One region of the Pseudomonas sp. NFX1 genome, then DNA from elsewhere that is predicted to be linked to it. Evidence: predicted binding sites of a transcription regulator. Region 1 holds the regulator's gene; each other region holds the start of a gene.

Region 1 (3,837 bases):
AGGGGTTGGGCAGGCAGCGCACATCGAACACCAGGTCGGCATCGACCGGCATGCCGCGCTTGAAGCCGAACGATTCGACCAGGAACGCAGTGCCAGGCTCTGGCTGGTTGAGCAGGCGCAGCTTGATCGAGTCGCGCAGTTGGTAAAGGTTGAGGCTGGTGGTGTCGATTTTCAGGTCAGCCAGATCGGAGATCGGGCCCAGCATGTCGCTCTCGACCCGTATCGCCTCTGCCAGGGAACGGTTGGCATTGGTCAGCGGGTGGCGCCGGCGCGTCTCGGAGAAGCGTTTGAGCAGGGTATCCTCGTCGGCGTCCAGGTACAGCACGTCGCATTGGATGTGCCGTGCTCGGGCCTCTTCGAGCAGTTCGGGGAAACGCGACAAGTGGCTCGGCAGGTTGCGCGCGTCAATCGACACGGCGACCTTGGGTTGCAGCAACTCGGTATTGATCAACGCGTTTTCCGCCAACTGCGGTAGCAGGCCGGCGGGCAGGTTATCGATGCAATAGAAACCGTTGTCTTCCAGCACATCGAGGGCGGTGCTCTTGCCGGAGCCGGACCGGCCGCTAACGATGATCAGACGCATGTTCAGGGCTCGCTCTGGACGTCCAGGACAACCTGGTACAGGGCCTCGTTACTGCTGGCGGCACGCAGACGATCACGAACCTCTTTGCGATCGAGCATGCTGGCAATCTGGCGCAGCAGTTCCAGGTGCGCATCGGTGGCAGCTTCGGGCACCAGCAGGACGAACAGCAGGTCCACGGGCGCGCCATCGATGGCGTCGTAGTCGATCGGTGCCTCCAGGTGCAGCAAGGCGCTGACGGGGGCGGTGCATCCTTCGAGCCGGCAGTGGGGGATGGCGATGCCGTTGCCGAACCCGGTCGAGCCGAGTTTTTCACGGGCGACCAGTTTTTCGAAGACGTCTTGCATCTCCAGTTCTGGCACTTGGTCGGCGATGACAGTGGCGACCTTTTCGAGGGCGCGCTTCTTACTGCCGCCCGGCACGTTCACGAGGGAACGGCCGGGGGTCAGGATGGTTTCAAGTCGGATCATGGATGAGGGGGATCAGCGGGCAGCCGTACCTTGCAGCAGGCTTTGCTGTTTTTCCTTGTGTTTTTTCAGTTGGCGGTCGAGCTTGTCGGCCAAGGCGTCAATTGCTGCATACATGTCTTCGTGTTCGGCATTGGCAACCACTTCGCCGCCCGGAATCTGCAGGGTCGCTTCGACCTTTTGCTGCAGCTTCTCGACTTTCATGATGACGGTCACATTGGTGATCTTGTCGAAGTGACCCTCCAGGCGCTTGAGTTTCTGCTCGATATAGTCGCGCAGCGGCGGGGTGACTTCTACATGGTGTCCACTGATGTTGACTTGCATACAGCTTCTCCTTTGTTGCCCGTGCATAAAGAGGCAGGTCTTGCACCTGCCCCGCAAACGCTGTGGCACATACCAGGGGCTACATCAGTCGCTTGCGTTCGCTCGACGGTGCGATGCCGAGAGACTCGCGGTACTTGGCGACGGTGCGACGGGCTACCTGGATGCCTTGTGCCTCCAGTAAACCAGCGATCTTGCTGTCACTCAATGGCTTTTTCTGATTTTCCGCCGCAACCAGTTTCTTGATGATCGCGCGGATCGCCGTGGACGAGCATTCTCCGCCTTCGGCGGTGCTCACATGGCTTGAGAAAAAGTATTTCAGTTCGTAGATGCCGCGGGGCGTGTGCATGTATTTCTGCGTGGTGACCCGCGAAATGGTCGACTCGTGCATGCCCACCGCTTCGGCAATGTCATGCAGCACCAAGGGCTTCATCGCTTCGTCGCCATGGTCGAGGAAACCGCGCTGATGCTCGACGATCTGCGTGGCGACCTTCATCAGCGTTTCGTTGCGGCTCTGCAGGCTCTTGATGAACCAGCGCGCTTCCTGCAGCTGGTTACGCATGAAGGTGTTGTCGGCGCTGGTGTCGGCGCGTCTGACAAAGCCTGCGTACTGCGGGTTGACGCGCAGCCGCGGGATCGCTTCCTGGTTCAGCTCGACCAGCCAGCGCTCACTGTCCTTGCGCACGATGACGTCAGGCACGACGTACTCGGGCTCGCTCGATTCGATCTGTGAACCGGGGCGCGGGTTGAGGCTTTGCACCAGTTCGATGACCTGGCGCAGTTCGTCTTCCTTGATCTTCATGCGCCGCATCAGTTGGCTGTAGTCGCGGCCACCCAGCAGGTCGATGAAGTCGGTGACCAGGCGCTTGGCCTCGGCCATCCAGGGGGTGCTGGCCGGCAGCTGACGCAGTTGCAACAGCAGGCATTCGCCGAGGTTGCGTGCACCGACGCCGGCAGGCTCGAACTGCTGGATGCGGTGCAAGACCGCTTCGACTTCGTCCAGCTCGATATCCAGTTCAGGGTCGAAACCGGCGCAGATCTCCTCCAGGGTGTCTTCCAGGTAGCCTTGGCCATTGATGCTGTCGATCAGAGTGACGGCGATCAGGCGATCGGTATCCGACATCGGCGCCAGGTTCAGCTGCCACAGCAGGTGGCTTTGCAGGCTCTCGCCGGCCGATGTACGGGTGGTGAAGTCCCACTCGTCGTCATCGTTGCTAGGCAGGCTGCTGGCGCTGGTCTGGTAGATGTCTTCCCAGGCGGTATCGACCGGCAGCTCGTTGGGGATGCGCTCGCTCCACTCACCGTCTTCCAGGTTTTCGGCACTGGTGGTGCTTTCCTGGAAGCTGTTGTCCTGGGCTTCGGCGGCCGGTTTGCTCTCGGCGTTATCGGCCATCGGGTCGCTATTGTCGAAGTCCTCGCCGTCTTCCTGACGTTCGAGCATCGGGTTCGACTCCAGCGCTTCCTGGATTTCCTGTTGGAGGTCCAGGGTGGAGAGCTGGAGAAGGCGGATGGCCTGTTGCAACTGAGGAGTCATCGTCAGTTGCTGGCCCATTTTTAGGACGAGCGATGGTTTCATGGCAGGGGCTTAATACCTTGTTCGCCGGCGCGCATGCGCCATCCACTACACGAGGGCGCCGGAGCGCCAAATTCAAGCAAGTTTTATGCCTTAAATTGTAGCGTTTGCCTAGAGCACCGTAACAACTTAAACCCCGTCAAGGGTTATTTGCCGGTGCTCCGGGTGCGTCCCGGGGTCAGAGTCGGAACTCGTGACCCAGGTAAACCTCTTTGACCAGGTCGTTGGCCAGGATGGTCTCGGCATCGCCTTCGGCGATCAGTCGGCCATCATTGACGATATAGGCGGTTTCGCAGATATCCAAGGTCTCGCGCACGTTGTGGTCGGTGATCAGTACACCGATGCCCTTGGCCTTGAGGTGGTGGATGATCTGCTTGATGTCGCCGACCGAAATCGGGTCGACACCCGCGAAAGGTTCGTCCAGCAGGATGAACTTCGGTGCGGTTGCCAAGGCCCGGGCGATCTCGACGCGGCGGCGTTCGCCACCCGAGAGGCTCATGCCGAGGTTGTCGCGGATGTGGCTGATATGGAACTCCTGCAGCAGGCTTTCCAGCTCCTTGCGGCGGCCGTCGCGGTCGAGTTCCTTGCGGGTCTCGAGGATCGCCATGATGTTGTCGGCCACCGACAGCTTGCGGAAGATCGAGGCTTCCTGCGGCAGGTAGCCGATACCGGCGCGGGCGCGACCGTGCATGGGCTGGTGGCTGACATCGAGGTTGTCGATCAGCACGCGCCCTTGCTCAGCCTGGACCAGGCCGACGATCATGTAGAAGCAGGTGGTCTTGCCGGCGCCGTTGGGGCCGAGCAGGCCGACGATCTGGCCACTGTCGATCGACAGGCTGACATCGCGCACGACCTGCCGACCCTTGTAGCTCTTGGCCAGGTGCTGGGCTTTGAGG
Region 2 (3,837 bases), 2.7 Mb from region 1:
GTTGTAGGTGTTGACCTTGGTCGGGTCGAACGGCGTCTCGGTCGGCACAGTGGCGCTGGAGTTGAGGTTGACCGTCTCGGAAATGCGCCCGGTCGGGTTCGGCGTCAGGTTGGAGGTGTCGATCTGCAGGTCGGTAAGGATGCCCTGGATGATCTTGCCGTTGCCATCCACCGCGTAACCTTGCAGGTTGGCGCCCGACGAGCTGACCACATAGCCGTCCTTGTCGCTGTAGAACGCGCCGGCACGGGTGTAGATTTTCGAGCCGTTGTCATTCAGGGCAAAGAAGCCGTTGCCATCGATGGCCATGTCCAGCGCCTGGCCGGTGCCATTGATGTTGCCCGGGGTGAACAACTGCGAAACGGCGGCAGTCTTGACGCCGCTGCCGATGGCATTCTTGCCGCTGCTGGTGCCGCGGATGGAGTTGGAATACTGGTCGGCGAACTCGGCGCGCGACGATTTGAAGCCGGTGGTGGCGACGTTGGCAATGTTGTTGCCGGTTACGTTCAGGGCCTTGTTTGCTGCATAGAGGCCGCTAAGGCCGATATTGAAAGACATGTGCTACTCCTGTCGTTGGGTTAGGCCCTAGATGCCAATGCTTTGAACTTTGGAAAGCGCGATGCTGCCCAGCCCGGCAAGGTTGAGCGTCATTTCCGCGCCATTGCCGCCCATGGTCACGCTGGTGACCGTGGCCGGCAGGTTGGTCGTCATGGCCGTGGACTTGCCATCGATGCTGGCAGTGGCCTTGAAGGTATAGGTGCCCTCCGCCAGTACCTCGCCATCGTCACCCTTGCCATCCCAGGTGAAGTCGGCCTTGCCTGCCGCCTTGGTACCCAGGTCCAGGGTGCGCACCAGCTTGTCGTCCTTGTCGTAGATGCCGACGGACGTGGCGGTGCTCGAAGAGGTCAGGTTGACCGAGCCTTTGAGCTCCTTGCTGGTGTCGACCACGGCCTTGTCGGTCTGGACGATCACGTTGCGCCCAACCAGCGACGAGGCCTGCAATGCCTGGGACGATTGGAACGAACCGGCGATGTAGTTCACCGTTTCGTTGAGCGTCTGCATGCTTTCAAGGCTGCTGAACTGCGCCAGCTGCGCCACGAACTCGCCGTTTTCCTGCGGGTCGAGCGGGTTCTGGTTTTTCATCTGCGTTACCAGCAACTGCAGAAACGCGTCCTTGCCCAGCGCACTGCCGGCAGCGCCGGTGCTGCTGTCGGTCTTGCTGGTCTGCTTTTGCAGCGAGGTCAGGTACGCGCTGCCGACGTCACTGGTGGAATTGGTCGTGGTCATGTCGGCGTCCTATCACTGACCCAAGGTCAAGACTTTCTGCATCATGCTTTTGGCGGTGTTCATCAGTTCGGCGTTGGTCTGGAACGCACGGCTGGCAGAGATCATGTCAGCCATCTCCTCGACCACGTTGACGTTCGGGTAGTAGACGTAGCCGTCCTTGTTCGCCGCCGGATGGTTGGGCTCGTAGCGCGCTTCCAGGTTGCTCTGGTCTTCGACGATACCTTTGACCTGCACGCCCTGCCCGGCTTCGCCCTGGTCCTCGAACAGCGACTGGCTGGTACCGCTTTGCGCGTCCTGGAAGGTGGTGGCGAATACCGGATGGCGTGCGCGGTAGGTCTGGTCGATGCTCGACGACACGGTCTCGGCGTTGGCGATGTTCGAGGCCACGGTGTTGAGGCGAGTGTTTTGCGCGCTCATGCCGCTGCCGGCAATGTTGAAGACACTGGAAAGGGACATGGTTACTCTCCGCGCAGGGCCGAAACCAGCCCTTTGAATTTACTGTTGAGCAAGGTGAAGCTGGCCTGGAAACCGATGGCGTTTTCCGTGTAGTTCGATTGCTCGATCTGGGCGTCCACGGTGTTCTGGTCGATCGACGGCTGCAGCGGCGTGCGGTACTTGAGCGCCTCGTCGCTAAGGGCCAGGCCATCGGCCTCGATGTGCCGGCTGTTGGTCCGGTCCAGGGCGAAGCGGCCGCTTTGCTGTTTTTCACTTTCGGCAGCGAGCACCGAGGAGAAGTCCATGTCACGCGCCTTGTAGTTGGGCGTGTCGGCGTTGGCGATGTTGTTGGCCAGCACTTCGGCGCGCTGGGCGCGGAAGTCCAGGGCCTTTTCGTGAATGCCAAGCGCCTTGTCGAAGCTGATGCTCATGTCGGGGAAACCTTCGAAGGTTGACCGGAGTGTCGTTGAGCAAGGTATAGCAAGGGCTGTGCCAACCACCTGAAAAGCCCGGAAAGACGGGCTAGCAAGACGGAATGCTGTCAGGGTGATGCCAGAAAAGCGGCAAAGGTCTTCCGCTTGAAGGGGCGCAAGCGGCAATTGCCGGTCGGCATGGGCGGCAAAACAAAAAATTGACGTGCTTGGCGATAGAGGTGTGGCGCCTACGAGACCGAGCGCCGCGCGGGCGGCGCTCGATCTCATAGGCGCCACAACCCTCAAGGCAAACCCTACTTGGCCTGGTAGATAATCCCCGGGCTGCACTGCACCATCTGGTAATGGTCCGGCAACCCGTTCAGCGCCTCGGAGGCGCCAAGGAACAGGTACCCGCCCGGCTTGAGCGTGCTGTGGATACGCAGCAAGATGTCTTTCTTCACCTGGGCCGAAAAGTAGATCAACACGTTGCGACAGAACACGATGTCGAACTTGCCCAAGCTCGCGTAACTGTCGAGCAGGTTGAACGAGCGAAACTCGACGCGGCTGCGAATGGCCGGCTTGATCGCGTAACGCCCCGCCCCCTTGGGGTCGAAGTAGCGCTGCAGGCGCTCCTGCGACAGGCCGCGGGCAATCGCCAGGCTGTCGTATTCGCCGGTTTTGCAGTTGGTGAGCATGGTCCCGGACAGGTCGGTCGCGACAATCTGCGCGCCCATCTTCAGCTGGCCCAGGTTGCTGCGCTCGAACTCATCGATAGCCATCGAGATCGAGTACGGCTCCTGCCCCGACGAGCAGGCCGCCGACCACATGCGCAGGCGCTGGCCTGGGTTGTTCTTGATGAACTCGGGGATGACCTTGTTCTTCAGCACTTCGAACGGGTAGGTATCACGGAACCACAGGGTCTCGTTGGTCGTCATCGCGTCGACCACCTGTTCGCGCAAACCGCTGCGCGGCTGGGTCTGGATGCGCTGCACCAGCTCGCCCAGGCTCTTGATACCTTGTTGCTCCATCAGCTTGTTGAGACGGCTGGAGACCAGGTACTGCTTATTCTCGCCCAGCAGGATGCCACAGGCTTTCTCCAGGAAGACCCGGAACTGTTCGAAATCCAAATTACCCGTAGACACTACTGCCGCCTCTTTTCAATCGCTGGTGCCGGGAGCGGGCTCCCGGCTGCTTCAATGTGTTGCCTTGATCCGGTCGACCACGCGCTGCGCCAGGTCGTCCGGTTTGAACTTGGCCAGGAAATCATCGGCGCCGACTTTCTTGACCATCGCCTGGTTGAATACCCCGGACAGCGAAGTATGCAGGACGATGTGCAATTTTTGCATGCGCGGATCGCTGCGGATCTCCGCGGTCAGCGTGTAACCGTCCATTTCTGGCATTTCAATGTCCGAGATCATCATCAGGAACTCTTCTTCCGGCCTTTTGCCCTCTTCCACCAGTTGCCGGAGGTAGTTGAGCGCCTGGCGGCCATCGTTGAGCGCCACCACTTCGACACCGACGGTTTGCAGGCAGCGGCTGACCTGCTTGCGCGCCACCGACGAATCGTCGACGGTCAACACCCGCAGCAACACGGCCTTGTCCTGCACCTCGGCATCGACCACGCCGGCAGACACCTGCTCGGACGACGGCGCCACTTCGGCCAGCACCTTTTCCACGTCGATGATCTCGACCATGCGGTTATCCA
Region 3 (3,837 bases), 700 kb from region 1:
CGGCACCTTCAGCTCGCCACGCCGGCAGCGAGCGCAAACCGGCAGAAAGACTCTGCCCGGCCTCGGAGAGGCCGACGGGACATTACAGTCAACAAGTGAGGGCAACACCCTATGAGAAGACTTAAGCGTGATCCGTTGGAAAGAGCATATTCACGTGGCTACCAATACGGGGTCACCGGCAAATCCCGCGAACTTTGCCCGTTCAATCTTCCTTCTGTTCGCCAAGCCTGGATCAACGGCTGGCGTGAAGGTCGCGGTGATAACTGGGACGGCATGACTGGCACCGCTGGCATCCATAGACTCAACGAAAATCACGCCGTTGGCTGATCGAGGACACTGAATTCGATTTACCATGCACGCCCCATCCGGGCGGCGGGCGAAGGCCCAGGGGCCCCTTGACGGGGCCCTTTTTATGGCCGGTTAAAAACTGAAGGTTACCTTGGCATCGCGGCGATGGCGTCCACCGCCTCGCGGATCAGCGCAGGGCCTTTATAGATGAAGCCCGAATAGATCTGCACCAGGCTGGCCCCCGCGGCGATTTTCTCGGCGGCGTGACGCCCCTCGGTGATACCACCGGCAGCAATGATCGGCAGCTTGCCGCCCAGCTCACCTGCCAGCACCTTCACCGTGTGAGTACTCTTCTCCAGTACCGGTGCACCCGACAAACCACCGGCTTCGCCCCCATAAGGCAAGCTTTCGACGCCTTCACGGCTCAGCGTGGTGTTGGTGGCGATCACCGCGTCCATGCCCGATTCCATCAACGCAGCAGCCACCAGTGCGGTTTCTTCATCACTCATATCCGGGGCGATCTTGATCGCCAACGGCACGCGCTTGCCCTGCGTAACCGCCAACTGCTCGCGGCGCTCGGCCAAGGCATCGAGCAACTGCTTCAGCGAGTCGCCAAACTGCAGGCTGCGCAGCCCCGGCGTATTCGGCGAACTGACGTTGACGGTGATGTAGGTAGCGTCGGCATAGACCTTGTCCAGGCAGATCAGGTAGTCATCGACCGCACGCTCGACCGGGGTGTCGAAGTTCTTGCCGATGTTGATGCCCAGCACGCCGTTGTAGCGCGAAGCTCGCACGCGCTTGAGCAGGTGATCGACGCCCAGGTTGTTGAAACCCATGCGGTTGATGATCGCCGTCGCTTCCGGCAGGCGGAAAATCCGCGGCTTCGGATTGCCCGGCTGCGGGCGCGGTGTGACGGTACCGATCTCGACGAAGCCGAAGCCCAACTGAGCAAAGCCATCGATGGCCGCGCCGTTCTTGTCCAGGCCAGCGGCAAGGCCCACCGGGTTGGCGAAGTTCAAGCCCATGACCGACACCGGCAAGGCCGCCGGCTGCTTGCACAGCATGCCATTGAGGCCAAGACGGCCACCGGCACCGATCAGGTCCAGGGACAGGTCGTGGGAGGTTTCCGGGGAAAGCTTGAACAGCAGCTGGCGGGCCAGGGTATACATGGGCGGGCAAGGCTCGGGGTGAATGAGGGGGCGATTATAGCCAGCGCACGGCTGGCATGACAGTAAATCCTCGGCCGCTTGGCACATGCGTTGCTTCGCACACCGCACTGCCTTTTCAGTACGGGCGAGGAACCTTGTGAACACAGCACCCCGAGCAACGCCCCTGGCCTGGGTCAACGGCAGCGACGCGCCGGAAAAACCCAGCCTGAACATTGGCTTCATGGCCCTGACCGATTGCGCCTCGGTGGTGGTCGCCGCCACCCAGGGTTTTGCCCAGCAGCACGGCCTGGCCCTCAACCTCAAGCGCCAGGGTTCCTGGGCGGGGCTGCGCGACAAACTGGTCAGCGGCGAACTGGATGCCGCGCACTGCCTGTACGGCCTGGCCTATGCCGTGCACCTGGGCATCGGTGGTGTGCCGGCCAGTGACATGGCCGTGCTCATGGGGCTGAACCAGAATGCCCAGGCCATCAACCTTTCCCCTGCCCTGCAACGCAAGGGTGTGACCAGCCCTGAGGCATTGGCGCGCCTGGTGCACCAGCATGGCGCACGCCTGACCTTTGCCCAGACCTTCCCCACGGGCACCCACGCCATGTGGTTGTACTACTGGCTGGCGAGCCAAGGCATCCACCCGCTGCGCGATGTCGACAGCGTGGTGGTACCGCCGGCACAGATGGCCGCGCATATCCAGGCAGGCCGCATCGACGGTTTCTGTGTCGGCGAGCCCTGGTCAGCCGATGCTGTCGGCAAGGGCCAGGGTTTTACCTTGGCAACCAGCCAGTCGATCTGGCCGGACCACCCGGAGAAGGTCCTCGCGTGCGCCCGCACCTTCGCCGAGCAGTACCCCAACAGTGCCCGCGCCTTGATCAAGGCGATCCTCGCGGCCAGCCGCTTCATCGAGCAAAGCCCTGAAAACCGCCGCAGCACCGCGCAGTTGCTCAGCGCCAGTGCCTACCTCGACACCCCGGTGGGCAACATCGAGCCACGCCTGCTCGGCGACTACCAGGACGGGCTGGGCAACCAGTGGCACGACCCCCACGCCCTGCGCCTGTTCAACCAGGGCCAGGCCAACCTGCCGTACCTGTCCGATGGCATGTGGTTCATGACCCAGTTCCGCCGCTGGGGCCTGCTACGCGACGACCCCGACTACCTCGGCGTGGCCAGCCAGGTTCAGCAACTGGGGCTCTACCGCGAAGCCGCAGACACCCTCGGTATCCCTTGTCACGGCCTGCCGATGCGCAGCAGCCTGCTGATCGACGGTACACGCTGGGACGGCAGCGACCCCTACGGCTATGCCCGCAGCTTCCGCCTGCATGCCCTGGGCGACACACCCGAAGCCTGCGCTGGCCTGTGAGGGGATGAACATGCTGCGTATCCTGTTGATCGACGACACTCAAAACAAGCTGGGCAGGCTAAAGGCGGCCCTGAGCGAGGCCGGCTTTGACGTCATCGAAGCCCCGGGCCTGACCATCGACCTGCCCGCCTGCGTCGAAACGGTGCACCCGGACGTCGTGTTGATCGATACCGACTCACCGGATCGCGACGTGATGGAACAAGTGGTGCTGGTCAGCCGCGACCGCCCAAGGCCCATCGTGCTGTTCACCGACGAGCATGACCCGGGCGTGATGCGCCAGGCTATCCAGGCGGGGGTCAGCGCCTACATCGTCGAGGGCATCCACGCCGCGCGGCTGCAGCCAATCCTGGATGTGGCCATGGCCCGCTTCGAGAGCGACCAGGCGCTCAAGGCGCAGCTGGTGGCGCGCGACCAGCAGCTGGCCGAGCGCAAGCGCATCGAACAGGCCAAAGGTTTGCTGATGAAGATGAAGGACTGCAACGAAGAGCAGGCCTACACCCTGATGCGCCGCCAGGCCATGAGCCGGCAACAAAAGCTGATCCAGGTGGCCGAGCAGATCATCGCCATGCACGAAATGTTGGGCTGAAACCCGAAGGAGCGAGTTGGCCCAGCTCTTGCTGAAGAAACCACACCGGTAGCCAACGGCGGTTGCCCCACTTGATCCCGACAAAGACGTCGCTCACCCCTCCACAGCCGTGGACCGGGTAGCGGCGTCTTTTTCGTTCCGTTGCTTTGCCGAGTGAGGTGTTCAATGAGTACCAGCTTCTGGAAATCCGGGCATGTGCCCACACTGTTCGCTGCATTCCTGTATTTCGACCTGAGCTTCATGGTCTGGTACCTGCTCGGCCCGCTGGCGGTGCAAATTGCCGCCGACTTGCAGCTGAGTGCACAGCAACGGGGCCTGATGGTGGCCACACCCATTCTGGCCGGTGCGATATTGCGCTTCGCCATGGGCCTGCTGGTCGATCGCCTGTCGCCCAAGACCGCCGGCCTGATCGGCCAGGTCGTGGTCATCATTGCCCTGGCCGG

Evidence for each region. The regulator sigma-54, encoded in region 1, starts transcription at its own class of promoters, with help from an activator protein. The targets are predictions, from matches to a motif close to ANTGGCATNNANNTTGCTNT.
Region 2: the regulator sigma-54 is predicted to act here: its motif matches at 2,197-2,216, upstream of flgB (flagellar basal body rod protein FlgB).
Region 3: the regulator sigma-54 is predicted to act here: its motif matches at 1,535-1,554, upstream of DJ563_RS13140 (CmpA/NrtA family ABC transporter substrate-binding protein).

Annotation. Positions count from the first base shown of each region.
Region 1 is NZ_CP169366.1:3,616,939-3,620,775, reverse strand. Features, by position in the region: gene rapZ (RNase adapter RapZ) at 1-583, opposite strand, end outside; gene ptsN (PTS IIA-like nitrogen regulatory protein PtsN) at 586-1,050, opposite strand; gene hpf (ribosome hibernation-promoting factor, HPF/YfiA family) at 1,063-1,371, opposite strand; gene DJ563_RS16275 (RNA polymerase factor sigma-54) at 1,451-2,944, opposite strand; gene lptB (LPS export ABC transporter ATP-binding protein) at 3,120-3,837, opposite strand, start outside.
Region 2 is NZ_CP169366.1:314,622-318,458, reverse strand. Features, by position in the region: gene flgE (flagellar hook protein FlgE) at 1-555, opposite strand, end outside; gene flgD (flagellar hook assembly protein FlgD) at 583-1,284, opposite strand; gene flgC (flagellar basal body rod protein FlgC) at 1,297-1,740, opposite strand; gene flgB (flagellar basal body rod protein FlgB) at 1,743-2,150, opposite strand; gene cheR (protein-glutamate O-methyltransferase CheR) at 2,447-3,274, opposite strand; gene DJ563_RS01385 (chemotaxis protein CheV) at 3,326-3,837, opposite strand, start outside.
Region 3 is NZ_CP169366.1:2,918,780-2,922,616, forward strand. Features, by position in the region: gene rmf (ribosome modulation factor) at 112-327, shown strand; gene DJ563_RS13135 (quinone-dependent dihydroorotate dehydrogenase) at 435-1,457, opposite strand; gene DJ563_RS13140 (CmpA/NrtA family ABC transporter substrate-binding protein) at 1,594-2,808, shown strand; gene DJ563_RS13145 (ANTAR domain-containing response regulator) at 2,819-3,394, shown strand; gene DJ563_RS13150 (nitrate/nitrite transporter) at 3,560-3,837, shown strand, end outside.